DNA from 2 places in the Mesorhizobium sp. CA10 genome. Region 2 is predicted to be linked to the other one. Evidence: predicted binding sites of a transcription regulator. Region 2 holds the regulator's gene; the other holds the start of a gene.
The links. Region 2 encodes HrcA, which represses chaperone genes, less so after heat shock. Its sites were predicted from a motif close to GTTAGCACTCNCNNNNNGNGAGTGCTAAC; they were not measured.
Positions count from the first base shown of each region.

Region 1 (10,519 bases), on a different contig from region 2:
TACGGCCCCGGCGATTTCAACTGCCTGCACCAGGATCTCTACGGCGAGCTTGCCTTTCCGCTGCAGGTGGCGATCCTGCTGTCCGAGCCCGGCGAGGATTTCACCGGCGGCGAATTCGTGCTCACCGAGCAGCGCCCGCGCATGCAAAGCCGCGCCGAGGTGGTGCCGCTCAAGCGCGGCGATGCGGTAATCTTCGCCGTGCACAACCGGCCGGTGGAGGGCACGCGAGGTTACTATCGCGTCAACCTGCGCCACGGCGTTAGCCGCCTGCGCTCGGGCAGGCGACATACGCTCGGCATCATCTTCCATGACGCGAGGTGACACTCCCCGAGGCGGCGTTTTTTCTACGCTCCCGGCCGCCGATAACGGATCGATTTCGCCCTGCCCAGCGCGTCCATCGTCTCCTCGACGCTGAGGAGGACGGTGGTCTCGCAGGAGCTGAGCGCCCCTCCGGCACCGATGGCGAGCACGACGGACGCCATAGAAACATTGTCCGGCGCTTCCCACAGGTTCCAGCCGTCGTGCTCGCCGAACGCGTACCAGAACCCGTGCAGCTTTCCGCCCACCGAATCTATGTATGAGCTGGCTGCCTTGCGGCGATCTTCGGGGTTTTCGATCATTCGCGCCCATGTCTCGGGCGTGTAGCTGAAGCGCGTCAGGTACATGGCCATGGTTGACCTCCCTTGCCAGAGCCCATCAAGTGGTTGGCTCCAGCACTAAGCGCTCGATCTGTCGGCGACGCGAATCAATTTTACCTCGGCTGGGTTCTGCCACAAAGGGAATACACCGAGCGCGGCATGCGGCGCTTCTGCCTCTTCCCCTCGTGCCCGCATTCGCGTAATGCCCCGGGCAAATCCCCGCCACGTCAGCGCAGTTTCCCGGACCGTCCCATGATCCGTCTCGAAAATATCGGCAAGCAGAACGGCCGACAGATCGTCTTCATCGAAGCCTCGGCCGCCTTGCAGAAGGGCGAGAAGGTCGGGCTGGTCGGCCCGAACGGCGCCGGCAAGACGACCCTGTTTCGCATGATCATTGGCCAGGAGCAGCCGGACGAGGGCCAGGTCTCGGTCGATCGCAGCGTCACCATCGGCTATTTCAGCCAGGATGTCGGCGATATGGGCGGCTTGAGCGCCGTCGCCGAAGTCATGGAAGGCGCCGGGCCGGTCAGCGCGGTCGCCGCCGAAATGCGCGAGCTCGAGCACGCCATGGGCGATCCCGACCGCGCCGACGACATGGATCAGATCATCGAGCGCTACGGCGAATTGCAGCACCGCTTCGAGGAGCTTGACGGCTATGCGCTCGATGGCCGGGCGCGCGAGGTGTTGGACGGCCTCGGCTTCAGCCAGGAGATGATGGACGGCGACGTCTCAAAACTTTCCGGCGGCTGGAAGATGCGCGTGGCACTCGCCCGCATCCTCCTGATGCGGCCCGACGTCATGCTGCTCGACGAGCCGTCGAACCATCTCGACCTCGAAAGCCTGATCTGGCTGGAGAAATTCCTCAAGGATTATGACGGCGCGCTGCTGATGACCTCGCACGACCGCGAGTTCATGAACCGCATCGTCACCAAGATCATCGAGATCGACGCCGGTGCGCTCACCTCCTATTCCGGCAATTACGAATTCTACCAGGAGCAGCGCGCGCTGGCCGACAAGCAGCTGCAGGCGCAGTTCGAGCGCCAGCAGGCGATGCTGGCCAAGGAGATCGCCTTCATCGAGCGTTTCAAGGCGCGCGCTTCCCATGCGGCGCAGGTGCAGAGCCGGGTGAAGAAGCTCGACAAGATCGACCGTGTCGAACCGCCGAAGCGCCGCCAGACCGTGACTTTCGAATTCCAGCCGGCGCCGCGCTGCGGCGAGGACGTGGCGACGCTGAAGGGCATCCACAAGGCCTATGGCAGCCGCAATATCTATTCGGGCCTCGACTTCCAGATCCGCCGCCGCGAGCGCTGGTGTGTGATGGGCGTCAACGGCGCCGGCAAGTCGACGCTTCTGAAGCTGGTCGCCGGCGCCTCCGAGCCGGACGAAGGCTCCGTCGCGCGCGGCCCGAGCGTCAAGATGGGCTATTTCGCCCAGCACGCCATGGAGCTGCTCGATGGCGAGCGCACCGTTTTCCAGACGCTGGAGGACTCGTTTCCGCAGGCCGGCCAGGCGCCGCTCAGGGCTTTGGCCGGCTGCTTCGGTTTTTCCGGCGACGAGATCGAAAAGAAGTGCCGCGTGCTTTCCGGAGGCGAGAAGGCCCGGCTGGTGATGGCGCTGATGCTGTTCGATCCGCCAAACCTGCTGGTGCTCGACGAGCCGACCAACCACCTCGACATAACCACCAAGCAGATGCTGATCGAGGCGCTATCGCAATATGAAGGCACGATGCTGTTCGTCTCGCACGACCGCCATTTCCTGGCGGCGCTGTCGAACCGCGTGCTCGAGCTGACGCCCGACGGCGTCCACATCTACGGCGGCGGCTACACCGAATATGTCGCCCGCACCGGCCAGGAAGCGCCGGGGCTGAGGGGGTAGGGCAAGACCCTACGCAATCGGCGGCGGCGCATTCCCCCTGTCGGGCGAGCGCCGGCGCTTACCCCTCGCCAGCCCGCGATCGATCAGCCGCGCAAGCCGCGCCGAGAACGCCTTGGCGTCGGCCGGCTTGTCGCCGTCGAGCACACGTGCCTCGTCGTAAAGCAGATGCGCGGCGTCTTCCTTGAACGCCTTCTCGTCGTCGCCGAGCTTTGCCAGCGCCGCCACGCGCTCGTGGCGCGGGTTGATCTCGAGGATTGGCTTGGCCGCCTTGTCGAGCCGGCCGGCGGCGTTGAGCAGCCGCTCGAACTGGCGGTCCGGGCCATGCTCCGGCGCGACGAGGCAGACGGCGCTTTCGGTCAGCCGGTCGGAGGACTTCACGTCCGAAACCTCCTCGCCAAGCGTCGTTTTCACGAAAGCCAGGAAGGCGGCGATATCCGACGACGTCTCCGCGTCGGGCTTCGCCGCATCTTCGGGCAGCGCGATATCGGCGAGCTCGGCCGCGCCCTGCGTCACCGACTTGAACGGCTTGCCGTCGAATTCCGGCGCCATCGTCACCCAGAAGCTGTCGACGGGATCGGTGAGGAGCAGCACCTCGATGCCGCGTGCGCGAAAACCTTCGAGCTGGGGCGAGGCTTCGAGCCGGGCGCGATCGTCACCGGCCATGAAGAAGATCGCTTTCTGTCCTTCCTTCATCGCTGCGACATAGTTGGCAAGGCTGCGCCAGCCTTCGCCTGAGGTCGTCGAACGGAAGCGGGCAAGCTTCAGCAGCTGCTCGCGTCGCTCGTAATCCTCATAGAGACCTTCCTTGAGGACGACGCCGAAATTTTCCCAGATTTTGGCATAGGCTTCGGCATCGTTTTCGGCCGTCTTGGCGAGGTCGCCGAGAACGCGGTTGGTCACGCCCTTGCGGATCGCTGCGAGCAACGGGCTTTCCTGGATCATCTCGCGCGAGACATTGAGCGGCAGGTCGGCGGAATCGACCAGGCCGCGCACGAAGCGCAGGTAGCGCGGCAGCAGATCGGCTTCGTCGGTGATGAAGACGCGCCGCACATAGAGCTTCATGCGGCCCTTGCGGTCCTGGTCAAACAGGTCGAACGGCCGCGATCCCGGCAGGAAGGCGAGCACGCTGTATTCCTGCCGGCCCTCGGCGCGGAAATGGATGGTCGAGGCTGGCTCGTCATACTGGCCGGCGATGCTGCGGTAGAAGTCGGTATATTCCTCCGGCTTGATCTCGCTCTTTTGCCGCACCCAAAGCGCCGTGCCGTCGGCAATGTCGCGCGGTTCGGCGCCGGGCTTTTCGACAAATGTGATCGGCACCGGCACATGCCCGGATTGCGACTTCGCCAAGCCCTCGAGCCGATAGGGCGTGGTGTAGGACGAGGCGTCCTCCATCAGATGCAGCACCACCCGCGTGCCGCGCTTGGGTGCTGCCTCGATCGGCGCTGGCGCGATCTCGTAGGTGCCCTTGCCGTCGGACGACCAGCGGAAAGCCTCATTGCTGCCGGCCTGGCGGCTGATGACGTCGACCCGGTCTGCGACCATGAAGGCGGAATAGAAGCCGACGCCGAACTGGCCGATCAGCTGCGTGTCTTCCGCCGCGTTGCCGGCCTCGACGCGCTCCATGAAGGCGCGCGTGCCGGAGCGCGCGATCGTGCCCAGCGCCTCCGCCATCTCGTCGCGGCTCATGCCGATGCCGTTGTCCTCGACCGAAAGCTCCTTGTTGTCCGGATTGGCGGCAATCGTGATGCGCGGCTTGGCATCGTCGCCCAGAAGCTCTGGCCGGCTCACCGCCTCGAAGCGCAGCCTCTCGCAGGCATCCGCCGCATTGGAGATCAGCTCGCGCAGGAAAACGTCTCGGTCCGAATAGACCGAGTGCACCATCATGTGCAGCAGCCGCGAGACGTCCGCCTCGAATGTCCTGGTTTCCTTTGCCTTGGTGTCCGTCGTCATTCAGAATTCCTGCGCTCGTTGCGTTGTCCGCCGCGCCAGCAGGCGCCGGGTTTCAAATTTTCAGCCATTGTTGCTTGTGGATGCGCTCCCTGCCAGCGCCGCAGGCGCCAGAGAAACCAGGTCCGGCGCCAGGATATCGTGGCGGCGGGCGAAAGCAACAAGGGTTGCCCGCACCGTTTCCGCGTCGATCTCGCCGGCAATGCCGGCTTTGCAGGAATTGAGCGCGATCGCATGCGCGCTGCTCCTGCTCGCGGCCGGCCAATCCTGCAGCAGGGCATAGGCTTCCATCACGGTCTCGAGCCGGACCGGCAAACCTATTCCGACAAGGATGGTGACAGGCTCTTCAAAGCGGTCGTGGTTCATGGTCAGAACCCTCATTCGAGTGGATGCTCATGGCGCCCGGGCGAAGGCCGGTCGTCCCGGCCAGCACATGTCGGCGCGGGTAGGGTGGTTGCAGGACGACGCCGTGCGGTCGCGGCTGGCCTACGCCGTTGAACGCCTGCACAACCACCGGGCCTGCCGGCGTGTGCGTCGCTGAATTCTGTCGGTTAAGGCGCGGCGGGGGCAGCGCCTTGTGTGCCTTAGCGAGGGCCTCGATCCAGGCGGCGACCGCCAGCGGCACCGGCGCGCGCCCCTCGAGCCAGCGCGTCACGTCGTTTCTGGGCCAGCCAAGTTCCTCGGCGACGTCGGCAGCTTCCCATCGCAAGATTCTCAGGCATTCGCGCAATCGTCCTGCAATCATGGCAATCCTCGTCCGTTCGCAGTCACATGGGCCCCGCCTTGGAGGCGAGGCCCGACTTCGCTAGCCGCCCGCGGATGTTTCGGTGGCCGACACGTGCTGTGCGGCAAGAAACATCAGCGTTGAGGCGACGGTCCGCCGGTTCCATCCGGCGGATTCGGCCGTGTCGAGCAAGTCTGCCAGCAACGGCTTCAATGCGCTTCGACATTCGGCTTCATAAGCGAGGAATTCGCTTGCCGGGCGCGTCGGTGCCGGAACCGAGCCATTGCCGCTCATCATATCCATAAGGGCCTCCCATCGTGCGTTTCGAAACGCCCGCTCCCGTTGCCAGAAGCGGGCTCCCGTCGGCGTCTCAGAAGTCCATGCCGGCGCCGGCCGGCATGGCCGGAGCGGCCTCCTTCTTCGGCTTCTCGGCCACCATGGCCTCGGTGGTGACGAGCAGTCCGGCAACCGAGGCCGCATCCTGCAGCGCGGTGCGCACGACCTTGGCGGGATCGATGACGCCCTGTTTGTAGAGGTCGCCATATTCGCCGGTCTGGGCGTTCCAGCCATAGGCGAATTCGGTCTTCTCGCGCAGCTTGCCGACGATGATCGAACCTTCCGACCCGCTGTTCTCGGCGATCTGGCGCGCCGGAGCCTCGATCGCGCGCCGCACGATATCGACGCCGTATCTCTGGTCCGGGTTGTCGACGGCGACTGTGTCGAGCGCCTTGGCCGCCCTGAGCAGGGCAACGCCGCCGCCGGGCAGGATACCTTCCTCTACCGCGGCGCGCGTGGCGTGCAGCGCGTCGTCGACGCGATCCTTCTTCTCCTTGACCTCGACTTCCGTCGCGCCGCCGACGCGGATCACGGCAACGCCGCCGGCGAGCTTGGCCAGCCGCTCCTGCAGCTTTTCGCGATCATAGTCGGAGGTGGTCTCCTCGATCTGGGCCTTGATTTGCGTGATGCGGCCCTGGATCTCGTCCTTCTTGCCGGCGCCGTCGACGATGGTGGTGTTTTCCTTCTCGATCGCGACCTTCTTGGCGCGGCCGAGCATCTCCAGCGTGACGTTCTCCAGTTTGATGCCGAGATCCTCGCTGATGGCCGTGCCGCCGGTGAGGATGGCGATGTCCTCCAGCATGGCCTTGCGCCGGTCGCCGAAGCCCGGCGCCTTGACGGCGGCGACTTTCAGCCCGCCGCGCAGCTTGTTGACCACCAGTGTGGCCAAAGCCTCGCCCTCGACATCCTCGGCGATGATCAGGAGCGGCTTGCCGGACTGGACCACGGCTTCGAGCACGGGAAGCAGGGCCTGAAGATTGCTGAGCTTCTTCTCGTGGATCAGCACATAGGGCTCTTCGAGCTCGACGCGCATCTTGTCCTGATTGGTGATGAAATAGGGCGAGAGATAGCCGCGATCGAACTGCATGCCTTCCACGACTTCCAGCTCGGTCTCGGCCGTCTTGGCTTCCTCGACGGTGATGACGCCTTCGTTGCCGACTTTTTCCATAGCCTCGGCCAGGAAGCGGCCGATCTCGGCATCGCCATTGGCCGAGATGGTGCCGACCTGTGCGATCTCGTCGTTGCTGGTGATCTTGCGGGCGTTGACCTTGAGTTCGGCGACGACAGCATCCACCGCCTTGTCGATACCGCGTTTCAGATCCATCGGGTTCATGCCCGAGGCAACGGCCTTAGCCCCTTCGCGAACGATCGCCTGGGCAAGCACGGTGGCAGTGGTGGTGCCGTCGCCGGCGATGTCGCTGGTCTTCGAAGCGACTTCGCGGACCATCTGGGCGCCCATGTTCTCGAACTTGTCCTCGAGCTCGATCTCCTTGGCGACGGTGACGCCGTCCTTGGTGATGCGCGGCGCGCCGAACGACTTGTCGATGACGACGTTGCGACCCTTCGGACCGAGCGTCACCTTCACCGCGTCGGCGAGGATGTTGACGCCGCGCAGCATGCGCTCGCGGGCGTCGGAATGGAATTTGACTTCCTTGGCAGCCATTGGATCACTCCTTGTTTAGGCAGCTTTCATTGACTGGGTTGCGGTTCTATCGAAGCCCCGGTCAGGCGGCTTTCTTCAGCGTCGCGGCCTGCTCGATCACACCCATCACGTCGCTTTCCTTCATGATGAGCAGGTCCTCACCATTGAGCTTGATCTCGGTGCCGGACCACTTGCCGAACAGGATGCGGTCGCCGACCTTCACGTCGAGGGGCGCGAGCTTGCCGCTATCGTCGCGGGCGCCTGGCCCGACGGCGATGACTTCGCCTTCCTGCGGCTTTTCCTTGGCAGTGTCGGGGATGATGATGCCGCCGGCCGTCTTCTCTTCGGCCTCGATGCGGCGCACGAGCACGCGGTCATGCAATGGACGGAACGTCATATCGTTCTCCTTCAGGACAAACAGATTGCGAGCAGTTCCTCCGCTCCGGACCGGCAGGACCGGAGCGGGGCTCGCGCGACCCTTTCGGCATCGCGCGCATGTCGAGCTAATTTTGCCTTCATCTACTTTCAAGGGGGTACCGCAAATTTTTTGGCACTCTCGACCGTTGAGTGCTAGCGCGCTGAAAACATGCGGTAAATTGGACCGCTCCGATAACGCTCCGATAACGAAGAGGCTTGAATTCGCGACTGAGTTGAACAAGATTATCGGCGCCCGGCAGCGCCGGAACCGCTGAGAAATTGGAACCCGAAGCAAGGAGTTTTTGGAGACGGAGGACAGAAATGGACCGACAGACGCTTTCGCCGATCATTCCTTCCCTAGCTCCCGAACTATCAGACCTTTCGCTCGACCGGCTGCTGTCGCCGGCCAGGCATTTTCAGCACCCGCGGGATGTGCTGGAAGACGGCTCGCTCGACATATGGGAAAAGCGGGCGATCCTTTCGTCCTGGGCGTCCGATGCTTGCGCCGTGGAATCGATGCCGGCGCTGCGCCAGCCGCCGGGCACCGAGCGGCCTGTCTCCTTCGACGACATCATGGATGCGCTGCGCCGGCTTGATGCGCTGGCTCCGCCGCCCAGCGGCCCTGCCGATGACGACCACCGGCAGGTGGTCGACCGGCTGAGCGCGTGAGGGCCCGAAGGCGATGGTGGTCAGCAGGGAATTCCGCTTGCAGATGAATGGCTATGGCTTGACCACTGCCGAGATCCATTATCATCTGCCCGACCATCCCAGCCTGCTCCAGCTTTACGTCTGGCAGGACTATGATCTTGCCCCGGATTTCCCGGCGCTGAGGGGCTTTCTGGGCTTTTGGCAGCGCGAGCTAGCTGGCGCCTTGCATTCTGTCCGTGTCGCTCACCATCGACTCATCAGGGCGTCGGAATGGCGGGCCATCGACGGGATCATCGCGATCCATTGAAGATCAGCTCCCCGAGGCGGTCGTGGTTGTGCGGCCGCCTCCAACTCATGATTTGCCTGCCTGCATGCAGACGAAGGGACTGACTTTCACGACCTGAAGGCTGCTTCGAAGCGGGGCCTTGACGTGCCCGTGTTGAATTCCCAGATCGATTACGCCGGTGCTTGAGAGAGACCGGCAAGGTCAAGGGGCGCCGCTTCCTTGGCGCCCCTCGTATCTATGTTGCTCAATGGAGGATGTAGCTATGAGAACCACGTTTGACTTCAGTCCCCTGTTCCGGTCGAGCATCGGCTTCGATCGAATGCTGAACGCGCTCGAGACGGCGAGCCGGATCGAGACCGTCGATAATTGGCCACCCTATGACATCGCCAAGACCGCAGACGACGACTACCGCATCAGTATGGCGGTGGCTGGGTTCTCGCAGGACGAACTGGCCATTACCCAGGAGCAGAACATGCTCATGGTCTCTGGCCAGAAAGCCGGCGAGGACAAGGGCGAGTACCTGCATCGTGGCATCGCCGGCCGTGCATTCCAGCGCCGCTTCGAGCTTGCCGACCACGTCAAGGTCGTTGGCGCCAGCTTGGTCAATGGGCTGCTGACGATCGATCTGAAGCGCGAAATTCCAGAAGAGATGAAACCGCGGCGGATCGAGATCGCGGCCGACAAGGCAACGCTCAAAGGCACGACAAAGAAGATCGAAGGCGAGAAGCACGCTGCCTGAGGGCTTCTTGTGAGCGCATCCGCGCTATGCGCCGGGCGCTGCCCGGCGCGTAGGTGCTTTTCGAGCCGATGAACAGAAAGGAGCAAACCATGAGTGTCCGTGATCTGATCCCCTGGGGCCGGAGCAACGGCAACCAGCTTCCAAGCATATTCCGCGACAGTGAGCGCGATCCGTTCCTGTCGCTGCATCGCGAGGTGAACCGCCTGTTTGACGACGTTTTCCGCGGCTTCGACAGCCGGTTGCCGTCTTTTGGCGGTGTCTCCGCCCTCGGCGCCGGTTGGCCGAGCGTCGAGATCTCCAACGGCGAGAAGGAGATCAAGGTGATGGCCGAGGTGCCGGGCCTCGAACAGAGAGACATCGAGGTCCTGCTCGACGACGGCGTGCTGACGCTGAGAGGCGAGAAGCGCTCCGAGACGGAGGACAAGGATAGGCAGTTCTCCGAGCGCTATTACGGCCGCTTCGAGCGCCGCATCCCGGTCGGCTACGAGGTCAAGGAAGACGAGGTGGATGCCCGCTTCAAGAACGGCGTGCTGACCGTCACCTTGCCGAAGAGCGAGAAGGCGCAGTCGCAGGTCAAGCGCATCGACATCAAGAGTTGATGCACCGACGCGGGAGGTCGGCCCATCCGCCTCCCGCGTCGACTCCCATAGAGCCACGGCAACCGGATGCTCGCGCAAGCAACTCCACTCGATCGATCATGGGCGGCCGAGGAAGAGAAAATTTATACGGCGGGAGCTTCTTTTTTCCGTCCAGAAGTCTTCGCATCGCTCATCTGAATGATGACAAGCAGCTCGCTGTCTTTCCCTTCTGCTGCGCATGCTTTCAGCACCTATCCGGAGAGAAAGCTAACATATGTTAGGAACGGGAGAGGGGCTCACCTAGCGCGGATCCGCATCAGATTGGGACCGGCGATAACCTTAATTTTGGTTTCCTTTGCACAGGCTTCCCGAACGGAAGGTAACGCGATAGATTAGTAATTCGTTAAGTACGCCCGGGGGCGAGCGTAAAAGATGTGTCGTCGAGCGTAAGGGATGTGCCGTGATGAATTTCAAGTCTCTGATCAAGCGGGCCGAGGACGTCGATAAGGAATTTCAGGAACTCCAATCGGATCTGGCGGAGGCGTTCGAGGACGTTCTCAAAGATGACGAACAGCCGCCGTCGGAAGACGACGCCGTCGCCGGTCGGGAACTGGTTGCAAGCGACGAGAATCCGCCGGCCGAAGAGCCGTCCGACGCATCGGCATCGCGGCTGACACCGCATACCCAGA
Region 1 covers NZ_JAIUHV010000008.1:236,200-246,718, forward strand. Annotated here, with positions in the region: gene LB535_RS18610 (2OG-Fe(II) oxygenase) at 1-321, shown strand, start outside; gene LB535_RS18615 (GYD domain-containing protein) at 345-671, opposite strand; gene LB535_RS18620 (ABC-F family ATP-binding cassette domain-containing protein) at 891-2,513, shown strand; gene htpG (molecular chaperone HtpG) at 2,523-4,463, opposite strand; gene LB535_RS18630 (DUF982 domain-containing protein) at 4,524-4,841, opposite strand; gene LB535_RS29080 (helix-turn-helix domain-containing protein) at 4,807-5,205, opposite strand; gene LB535_RS18635 (hypothetical protein) at 5,266-5,487, opposite strand; gene groL (chaperonin GroEL) at 5,555-7,183, opposite strand; gene groES (co-chaperone GroES) at 7,245-7,559, opposite strand; gene LB535_RS18650 (hypothetical protein) at 7,901-8,248, shown strand; gene LB535_RS18655 (usg protein) at 8,262-8,534, shown strand; gene LB535_RS18660 (Hsp20 family protein) at 8,776-9,252, shown strand; gene LB535_RS18665 (Hsp20/alpha crystallin family protein) at 9,342-9,851, shown strand; gene LB535_RS18670 (hypothetical protein) at 10,294-10,519, shown strand, end outside.
Region 1: groES (co-chaperone GroES) is a predicted target of HrcA. The motif match lies at 7,709-7,737, and genes of this name have one in related genera.

Region 2 (10,519 bases):
GTCGGCGCTTTCGCCTTCGATCTCTTCAAGAACCGCAACGTGCTGACCTCGGCCGATTTGCCGATCATCGCCGTCGGCTTCATCGCTGCCTTCGTCACCGCGCTCATCGTGGTGCGCTTCCTGCTCGATTACGTCTCGCGCAACGGCTACGCGCTGTTCGGCTGGTGGCGGCTTGCGGTGGGCGGGCTCGGGTTGGCGGCGTTGATGGTCTGGGGGTGAGACGGGCTTCGCCCGCTCTGCTTTGTCGAGTTCCCGCCAACCCCCCTCTGGCCTGCCGGCCATCTCCCCCGCAAGGGGGGAGATCAGACGTCACCGCGGCTTTCGCCAATTGCGGAACCGAAGAAGGGCACGGCGCCCAAGCTGCCAATCTCCCCCCTTGCGGGGGAGATGTCCGGCAGGACAGAGGGGGGTGCTGTCCCGCCCAGCCTATCTCCGTTGAGCAGTCCTCAATTCCTCCCATAAAACGCATTCTCGACATGCACCGGCCAGCGCCAGGGCAGCACCGCCACCATGTCGAAACGCATCGACAGCCGGCCGTAATCCGGCTGGCGCGACAGCCACAAATCCGCGGCGCCCTCGATCCGGCGCTCCGATTCGCGGCCGATCGCTTCCATCGCCTCGATCAGCGTGCGGCGCGCCTTGACCTCGACGAACAGCACGAGGTCGCCGCGCCGGGCGATGAGGTCGATCTCGCCGAGCCTGGTGCGGTGGCGGCGGGCAAGGATGCGATAGCCCTTCAGCATCAGCGCCAGCGCCGCCAGCCACTCGCCGCGGTGGCCGCGCCGATAGGCCTTTCGGCGATGGCCGACCGTGCGTTCAGCCATCCCCGGTTCCTTTCTTTTTGACCATGATCTTGTCCGACCCGGAGGTCAGCGAATGCAAAAACCGGCCTCCACTTTTCGGGATCATGGCCTGTCCTTGAGCTCGATCAGCCGGCGGTAAAGCGCCTGCTTCTGGCCGCCGGTCATCTTCGCGGCTTCCGCCGCCGCCTTCGATGCCGGCATTTCGGCCGCAAGCGAGAGCAGGAGGCGGTCGATGTCGGCCGGCTGGTCCTCCGCCGCTTCGGGCGGACCGACACAAATAACGACCTCGCCCTTCGGCGTGTCGGCCGCCCCGTAATGGTCGGCCAGCTCGGCAAGCGTTCCGGTGCGCATCTCCTCGAAGGCCTTGGTCAGCTCGCGCCCGATGGCGGCTTTCCGCGCGCCGCCCAGCGCCTCGACCATGGCGCCGAGCGTCTCTGCCAGACGGCGCGGCGATTCGAAGAAAATCAGTGTCGCCGGCACCTGCTTGAACGTCTCCAGCTTGGTCAGCCGCTGCCCGGTCTTCACGGGCAGAAATCCGGCGAACAGGAAAGCATCGGAAGGAAGGCCGGAAGCGGTCAGCGCCGCAAGCGGAGCCGAGGGTCCAGGGATCGGCACGACGCGGATGCCGTGGTCCAGCGCCTCGCCGACCAGCCGGTAGCCGGGATCGGAAACCAAAGGCGTGCCGGCGTCGGAGATCAGCGCCACGCTCTGCCCGGCGGCCAGCGCCTCGATCAGCTTCGGCCCTGCCTCGCCCGCGTTGTGCTCGTGATAGGCGGTGGTGCGGCGGCGGATGCCGTAGCGCTCGAGCAGCACGCGCGAAACGCGCGTGTCCTCGCAGGCGACGATATCGGCAGCGGCCAGCGTCTCCAACGCGCGCAGCGTAATGTCGGCCAGATTGCCGATCGGCGTCGCCACCAGATAGAGCGCCGGCTGAAGCGGCCGCGCCGCGATCTCGCTTTGTCCGATCAGATAGCTGCGTTTGTCGCCGGTCACCGAATGCCCCTCATTCCGAGCAATTCCAGGAAAAGTGCGTCGCGGTTTTCCGTCCGGAATTGCGTGAGAACCAAGTCTGTTTCGCATGGCTGACGCCCCGTTGCAAAACGTGAGGTCGAGGCAACGAAATCGCCTTGCCTTTGCCACAGTGCGGAACGAAACCCACATCGGCGAATTTAACCCCTGATTCCCCGGGAGGAGGCAGGACCGAACGATGCCCAATCGCTTCGATATTTTTATCAGCCGACTTGAAAGCAAGACCGCCCGCGAGGGCATCCCTCCACATCCCATCGCCGCCGAGTCCGGCGCGCGCCGCGACAAGGCTGACCAGAAGCCTGTCCGTCACGGCGAGGCGCATGGCGAGAAGCACCGCGGCAAGCACCGCCAGAAGCACGACGCTTAAGGCGTCGCGTCCATCGTCATTGGCCGCGAGCGGCCCCACTTCGTCATTCCAGGGCGAAGCAAGGAGCGAAGCGACGCGCGCAGACCCTGGAATCCATTCCGTTACATCGAGGCGTTGCAGCGGGTTCAGAATTCTGCACCGTTGCGCGCTGCGATAAAGGTCACGGAATGGATTCTCGGGTCAAGCCCGAGAATGACGAAGGCGCCAGGTTACCTGGCCAAATCCGCCACCACCGCATCCAGCACGATCATCCCCGCCGTCGTGGCGCGCAGGCGGGCGTTGCCGACAGGCGCCACCAGGCCTTCTTCCTGCAGCACCGAGAGCCGCGCGCTTGAAAGGCCGCGACCCGAGAGCGCCTCGTAGCGCTGCAGGTCGATGCCTTCGGCCAGCCGCAGTCCCATCAGCAGGAACTCGTCCGCCTCCTCGGAACGCGTCAGGATCTCGCCGCCGGTGACGCCGTGGCCTTTGGCCTCGACCAGATTGGCCCAGGTCTCCGGCATTCTTTCCGCGATGGTCACCGTGCGGCGGCCGTTCTCGACGAAGCGGCCATGCGCGCCGGGGCCGACGCCGACATATTCGCCATAGCGCCAATAGGTGAGGTTGTGCCGGCTCTCGGCGCCCGGCCGCGCGTGGTTGGAAATCTCATAGGCCGGCAGGCCTTGCGCCGCCGTCACCTCCTGCGTCAGCGCGTAGAGGTCGGCGGCATGATCGTTGTCGGGCAGCGTGAATTTGCGCGCAGCGTAAAGCGCGTGGAAGGGCGTGCCCTCCTCGATGGTCAGCTGATAGAGCGACAGGTGGTCGACGGCATAGCCAATCGCCTGCTCCAGCTCCACGCCCCATGCCTCCGGCGTCTGGCCGGGTCGCGCATAGATCAGGTCGAAGGAGAGGCGGGGGAAAATGTCGCGCGCGAGGCCAATGGCGTGCAGCGCCTCCTCGACATTGTGCAGGCGGCCGAGGAAGCGCAGATCCTTGTCGTTGAGCGCCTGCACGCCGAGCGAGACGCGGTTGACGCCGGCGGCGCGATAGCCGCGGAAACGCTCGGCCTCGACTGAGGACGGGTTGGCTTCCAGCGTCACTTCGATGCCGGCCGGCACCGTCCAGTTCCTCGCCACGGCCTTCAGGACGGCGGCCACCGTTTCCGGCTTCATCAACGACGGCGTGCCGCCGCCGAGAAAGATGCTGGTCACCTCGCGTGGCCCGGTGCGGGCCCGCATGGTTGCGAGCTCCGTCTCGAAGGCGCGGGCAAAACGCTCCTGGTCGACCGGCTGGTGGCGGACATGGCTGTTGAAGTCGCAATAAGGGCACTTGGCCGCGCAGAACGGCCAGTGGATATAGACGCCGAAGCCGGGGCTGCGGTCGAGCGGTAGGGGCACTGCGCTCATGCGGATCCTGATCGCGCCAAATCCAATCTGGCCAAATTCAATCGCACTTCGGCGAATTTCTGAAAGGCGCGGGCGCGGTGCGAAAGCGCCGTCGCCTGGCCGGGCCTCCAGCCATGCTTTTCTTGCGCGCTCATCTCGCCAAAAGTCTTGTCGAAACCGTTGGGCAGGAACACCGGATCATAGCCGAAGCCGAGCGTGCCGCGCGGCGGCCACACCAGCCTGCCTTCGGCCTCGCCGCGATAATATTCGGCCTCGCCGTCGGGAAATGCCAGGCAGATGACGGCGACGAAGCGGCCGGTGCGCTGCGCGGGCTCCGTAGCGCCAACCTCCTGCAGCGCCACCTCGGTGCGCTGCATGGCCATGCCGAAATCCCTGCTGCCGTCCGGCGTCTCGGCCCAGTTGGCGGTATAGACACCGGGCGCGCCGTCGAGCGCGTCGACGCAGAGCCCGGAATCGTCCGACAGCGCCGGCAGTCCGGTCGCCTTGGCGGCGGCATATGCCTTGATATAGGCGTTCTCCTCGAAGGTGGTGCCGGTCTCGTCGGGTTCGGGCAGGCCGTATTCCTTGGCCGATTTCGCCTCGAATCCGAACGGCGCCATCAGGTCGGCGAATTCGCGCAGCTTGCCTTCATTGTGGCTGGCGACGACGATCTTTTTTCCGTTGAGCGAGTGCATCAGAAACCCCAGATCCTTGGCTCGGCGAACTCGATCGAATTGCCCGACGGGTCGCGGATATAGATCGAGTGCCCGCCCTGCGGCCATTCAAAATCGCTTTCGATGGCGATGTTGTTGGCGGACAGATGCTTGCGCCATGCAGCGATTTCATCGGCGGTTGCCGCAAAGCAGAGGTGCCCTTCGCCGGCCGTGCCGTGCGGCGGCACCTTCAGCCGAGCGTCCGGCGCCGGCGGGATTTTCGTAGCGTCGGCATTGAAGAGAAGCAATACGCCGTCGCCGCAGCGGAAGAAGACGTGGCGCCCTTCGACCTTGCCCAAGGCTTCGAGGCCGATGATGTCGCGGTAGAAGGCTTCGGCGGCGTGTAGGTCTGTGACGTAGAGGGCGGATTCGAGAATTGCGGAGGGTATCACGAGGCCCCCCTCTCTGCCCTGCCGGGCATCTCCCCCTCAAGGGGGGAGATTAGCTGTGGCCGCGCCGGCACCTCTTCTGCAGCATTGGTGATTGGCGAAAGCCGGCGTGACATACAATCTCCCCCCTTGAGCGGGAGATGGCCGGCAGGCCAGAGAGGGGAGCCTAGGCTCGGCATTCGAAAACCTAAGCCACCGCCATCTGCTGCAGGCTCACCAGCCGCGAAATGCCCTTCTTCGCCAAGCCCATCAGCGCCGCGAACTGCTCCTCGGAGAAAGGCTCGCCCTCGGCCGTGCCCTGGATCTCGACGATACCGCCCTTGCCGGTCATGACGAAATTGGCGTCGGTGCCGGCCGAGGAATCCTCCAGGTAATCGAGATCGATGACCGGCTGGCCGTCATGAATGCCGCAGGAAATCGCCGCGACATGGTCCTTAAGCACCTTGGCGACGCTCACCATCTGGCGCGCTTCCATCCAGCGCAGGCAATCGTAGAGCGCCACCCAGCCGCCGGTGATCGAGGCCGTGCGGGTGCCGCCATCGGCCTGGATCACGTCGCAATCGACGGTGATCTGCTGCTCGCCCAGCGCCTGCAGGTCGACCACGGCGCGCAGCGAGCGGCCGATCAGCCGCTGGATCTCCAGCGTGCGGCCGCCCTGCTTGCCGGCGGAGGCCTCGCGCCGCATGCGCTCGCCGGTCGAGCGCGGCAGCATGCCGTATTCGGCCGTCACCCAGCCCTTGCCGGAATTGCGCATCCAGGCCGGCACCTTTTCCTCCAGGCTCGCCGTGCACAGGACATGCGTGTCGCCGAACTTCACTAGGCACGAGCCTTCGGCATGCTTGGAGACGCCGCGTTCGAAGGAGATGGCGCGCATTTCGTCGGCTTGGCGTTTGGAGGGGCGCATTCGGCCTTCTTTCTTGTCGTTTCCGGAATCGTGGCCGGCTTGTAGACGTATGCGCAGCATGGCGCAAAGGAAAACGAGGTCGCAACGGAAAACGGGCCGCGCGACCGCAAACGCGCCACCGGTGACCGCAAACGCGGCACCGTGTGACCGCGAGCGCGGCACCGGGTTGCGCCGCCGTAGCTTAAGTCTATATCTTTTCGGAAGGAGGTTTCTCGCCGGAATGAACAAACCAGTCGATCCGACGTCGCAGTCGCCGGTACTTCAGTCACTCGACATGCGCTCGCGCGATATCTTCCGGCGGATTGTCGATTCCTATCTGCGCGACGGCGAGCCGGTCGGCTCGCGCAGCCTGTCGCGCATCCTGCCCTCCTCGCTGTCGCCCGCCACCATCCGCAATGTGATGAGCGACCTCGAGCATCTGGGGCTGATCTACGCGCCGCATGTTTCCGCCGGGCGGCTGCCGACCCAGAGCGGCCTACGCTTTTTCGTCGACGCCTTCATGGAGCTGGGCGACCTTTCCGACGACGAGCGCCGCACCATCGAGGCGCAGGTGCGCGCCTCCGGCTCGGGCGCGACGCTGGAGCATATGCTGACCGAGGCCAGCCAGATGCTGTCGGGCATGTCGCGCGGCGCCGGCCTCGTGCTCGCCTCCAAGCACGAGGTGGCGCTGAAGCACATCGAATTCATCCAGCTCGAGCCCGCAAAGGCGCTGGCAGTGCTGGTGTCGCAGAACGGCGATGTCGAGAACCGCGTCGTCGACCTGCCGGCCGGCACCACCGTGTCGCAGCTGCACGAGGCGTCCAATTTCCTCAATGCGCATATCCGTGGCCGGACGCTGGCCGAGGCGCGGGCGGAAATCGCCCGCATCAAGGACGAGACCAGGGCGGCCCTCGACACGCTGTCGCAGGATCTGGTCGAGAAAGGCCTCGCGGTCTGGGCCGGCGCCGAAAGCGGCCTGCCGGCGCGCCTTATCGTGCGCGGCCGCGCCAACCTCCTGGAAAACGTCACCGCTCAGGCGGACATAGAATTGCTTCGCCATCTGTTCGAGGATTTGGAAACCCAGGACGGACTGCTGCAGCTGCTCGATCTCGCCGAAGAGGGGCCGGGCGTGCGCATCTTCATCGGCTCGGAGAACAAGCTGTTTTCGCTGTCCGGCTCCTCGCTGGTCGTCGCCCCCTATCGCGACAAGGACGCCCGCGTCGTCGGCGCGCTTGGCGTCATCGGGCCGACCCGCCTGAACTACGCCCGCATCGTGCCGATGGTCGATTACACTGCACAACTGATTTCCCGCATGCTTCGTTAGGTGTATCGATATTCAGGTGAGGCCGGCCTGACCTGAACCTCGACACAGCTGAGGGTGCTAAGGAGAAGAACATGGCGCTGGAATCGCTCAAGGCCCAGATCAGCCTGCTGCTCGAGGAAATGGTGAACCAGCCCGAGGACGAGCACGAGATCCAGGAGCAGCTGCGCGAGAAATTGAGGGAGATGCGCGCCATGGGCCTGCCCCTGCCGGCTGATCTCGTCGAGTTGGAAAAGCGCCTCGACGACGACCTGGATGCCGAAGAGGCCTGAGGCCGGCAAGTCACGTGCGCGAGCTTCTCTTTTCGATCGTTAGCCCAATATGTTCTGTCTCCGGGGCCTTATCGACTGAGGCACCCGAAGGCAGGACATAGTGGCAGAGACGGAGGACAGCATGATGCGGATCGCCGGCCTTGCGGGCCTCGCGCTGGTTTTTGCCACGGCTGCCTTTGCGCAGCAGGCCGGTCAGCCCTTGCTCAGCGGCGAAAAAGCTTTCGGCGACTGGAAAGCCGACCGTCCGGGCGTGCGCCGGCTGCTGAAACCTGAGGATTTGCCGAAACCCGATATGACGGAGTCCGCTTCGAACGGCGGCGGCGTCACCGAGCGCCCCGAGGACGCGAAGCCAAAGCTTCCGCCTGGCTTTTCCGCCGAACTGATCGCATCCGGCATCGACAGTCCCCGCGTCGTGCGGGTGGCGCCGAACGGCGACCTCTTCGTTGCCGACAGCCGGGCGAACCAGGTGCGCGTCTATCGCCTGGCGGAAGGCAGCGCCAAGCCTACACAGGAGTCGATCTTCGCCAAGGGCCTGACCCGGCCCTACGGCATCGCCTTTTATCCGCTGGGCGACAAGCCGCAATGGGTCTATGTTGCCAACAGCAACAGCGTCGTCCGCTTCCCCTATCGCGAGGGTGACCTGGAAGCGTCGGGCAAGCCGGAAACCATCGTCGCCAAAGTCCCCGCCAGCCACCACTGGACGCGCGACATCGCCTTCTCGCCCGACGGCAAGACGCTCTATCTGTCGGTCGGCTCCGGCTCCAATATCGCCGAGGACATGGGCGCGAAGCCGAAGGGCGGTGTCGAGGCGTGGACGAAATCGCAGCCGCTGGGCGAGGCCTGGGGTCCGGAACAGGGCCGTGCCGACGTGCTGGCCTTCGACCCCGACGGCAACAACCGCAGAACCGTCGCCACCGGCCTGCGCAACTGTTCCGGCATGACCATGCAGCCGGCGACGGGCGCGCTCTGGTGCGTCGTCAACGAGCGCGACGAGCTTGGCGACAACACCCCCTTCGAATACGCAACCGCGGTGAAGGAAGGCGCCTTCTATGGCTGGCCGTGGTATTATATCGGCGACAATGAGGACCCGCGCCACGAGGGCGCCCGCCCCGATCTCGCCGGCAAGGTCACGGTTCCGGACGTGCTGATGCAGGCGCATTCGGCGCCGCTCAACATCGCCTTCTATGATGGCGCCAACTTCCCGGCCGATTTTAAGGGCGACGCCTTCGTCACGCTGCACGGCTCGTGGAACCGCAATGTCCGCACCGGCTACAAGGTGGTGCGGCTGAGGTTCAAGGACGGCAAGCCGACCGGCGAATACGAGGACTTCGCCACCGGCTTCGTCATATCCGACGACGCGGTCTGGGGCCGGCCGGTCGGCGTCGCCGTGGCCAGCGACGGCGCGCTGATCCTGACCGAGGACGGCAACGGGACGATCTGGCGTATTACGTATGGTGGGTAGCTCCTCCACGGAGGGTTTTTAGGGTCAGTGCAAACGTTGGAATTGGCGGAGGCCTCCCAACCTCGTCATTCCAGGGCGAAGCAGGAGCGCAGCTCCGTCGCGAAGACCCTGGAATCCATTCCGTGACCCTGATCATAGAACGCAGCGGAGCAGAATTCTGCACCGTTGCTACGCTTCGAGGTCACGGAATGGATCCTCGGGTCTGCGCGCGTCGCTTCGCTCCTTGCTCCGCCCGTGGATGACGAGGCCGGGCCGTTTCGGCCAATCTTCGAGGCATGCCACTCCACCAACGCAAGCATAAGGGATCGGTCAATTCCTCTTGCTGGGAAAACCAGCTCCGGCCGAGCTGGCGCAACGAATCCCGCCGTGAGGGAATTACCAGTGGCCGGGCGTCATGATAAAAGCCCCGCTCCCTTCGGGGAATCATACGCCAGGCCAGAACCATGACACTCACCGGATTCCTTGCCTACAGCGCCGCGCTCGGCGTCGCCGCCGCCATTCCGGGCCCCGGCGTCACGGCGCTTGTCGCCCGCGCGCTCGGCTCCGGCTTCCGGTCCTCGCTTGCCATGTCGTTCGGCCTGATGCTCGGCGACCTCACCTATCTCACCGCCGTCGTGCTCGGGCTCGCCTTCGTCGCGCAGACCTTCGGCATGGTCTTCCTCGCCATCAAATGGGCCGGCGTTGCCTATCTTGCTTTCCTCGCCTGGCGCTTCTGGACCAGCGGCATCACGCCCGAGACCGTCGAGGCGCGGAAGGCCAAAGGCGGGCTGGTGTCGAGCTTCATCGCCGGGCTGACGGTGACGCTCGGCAATCCCAAGACGATGATCTTCTATCTCGCCATCACGCCGACCATCGTCGACCTGAAGACGATCACGCTCGCCGACTACGCGATTCTTGCGATGCTCACTGTGGCGGTTCTGTTCGTGGTGCTGGTGCCTTATCTGGCGCTCGCGGCCAAGGCGCGCTGGTTCCTGAAATCGCCGCGCGCGCTGAAGGTGCTGAACCGCACCGCCGCCGGCTTCATGATGGGCGCGGCTGCCGCCATAGCGGCGCGTCAATAGGTTCCAATCTCAACCGATCCCGAATTCGGCCAAACTATTCCTGAAACCCGGCGTGGCGGAAAATGCATTTCCGGCCTCGGGCGCTTTTGAGCAACCGCCCCACTCGGATATTTTCCAGCCGCAGCCTATCTTGCGCGGTTGAAAGTCTTATTCTGTCCGCCTGTGCCATTGCCTTGGGAGCGAAACCAATGAACAAGCCCGTCACCTCCGCGCGCGTGCCCGGCCGCGGCCGCGTCTTCAACTCGATCACGGAGACGATTGGCGACACTCCGCTGGTCAGGCTGGACAAGTTCGCCAGTGAGAAGGGCATCGTCGCCGACCTTCTGGCCAAGCTCGAATTCTTCAACCCGATCGCCTCCGTCAAGGACCGCATCGGCGTCGCCATGATCGAGGCGCTGGAGGAGGCCGGCAAGATTTCGCCCGGCAAGACCACGCTGATCGAGCCGACTTCCGGCAACACCGGCATCGCGCTCGCCTTCGCCGCCGCCGCCAAGGGCTACAAGCTGATCCTCACCATGCCGGAGACGATGTCGGTCGAGCGCCGCAAGATGCTGGCGCTGCTCGGCGCCGAGCTGGTGCTGACCGAAGGCCCGAAAGGCATGAAGGGCGCAATCGCCAAGGCCGACGAGCTCGCCGCGACGCTGCCCAACGCCATCATCCCGCAGCAGTTCGAGAACCCGGCCAATCCTGAAATCCACCGCCGCACCACGGCCGAGGAAATCTGGAACGACACCAATGGCGAGGTCGACATCTTCGTTGCCGGCATCGGCACCGGCGGCACCATCACCGGCGTCGGCCAGGTGCTGAAGAAGCGCAAGCCCTCGCTGCACGTCGTGGCGGTCGAGCCGGAAGCCTCGC
Region 2 covers NZ_JAIUHV010000012.1:47,960-58,478, forward strand. Annotated here, with positions in the region: gene LB535_RS22920 (undecaprenyl-diphosphate phosphatase) at 1-219, shown strand, start outside; gene LB535_RS22925 (YraN family protein) at 447-824, opposite strand; gene rsmI (16S rRNA (cytidine(1402)-2'-O)-methyltransferase) at 906-1,796, opposite strand; gene LB535_RS22935 (hypothetical protein) at 1,807-2,238, opposite strand; gene hemW (radical SAM family heme chaperone HemW) at 2,409-3,581, opposite strand; gene rdgB (RdgB/HAM1 family non-canonical purine NTP pyrophosphatase) at 3,578-4,255, opposite strand; gene LB535_RS22950 (VOC family protein) at 4,255-4,665, opposite strand; gene rph (ribonuclease PH) at 4,850-5,566, opposite strand; gene hrcA (heat-inducible transcriptional repressor HrcA) at 5,787-6,869, shown strand; gene LB535_RS22965 (hypothetical protein) at 6,941-7,138, shown strand; gene LB535_RS22970 (PQQ-dependent sugar dehydrogenase) at 7,260-8,600, shown strand; gene LB535_RS22975 (LysE family translocator) at 9,044-9,661, shown strand; gene cysK (cysteine synthase A) at 9,850-10,519, shown strand, end outside.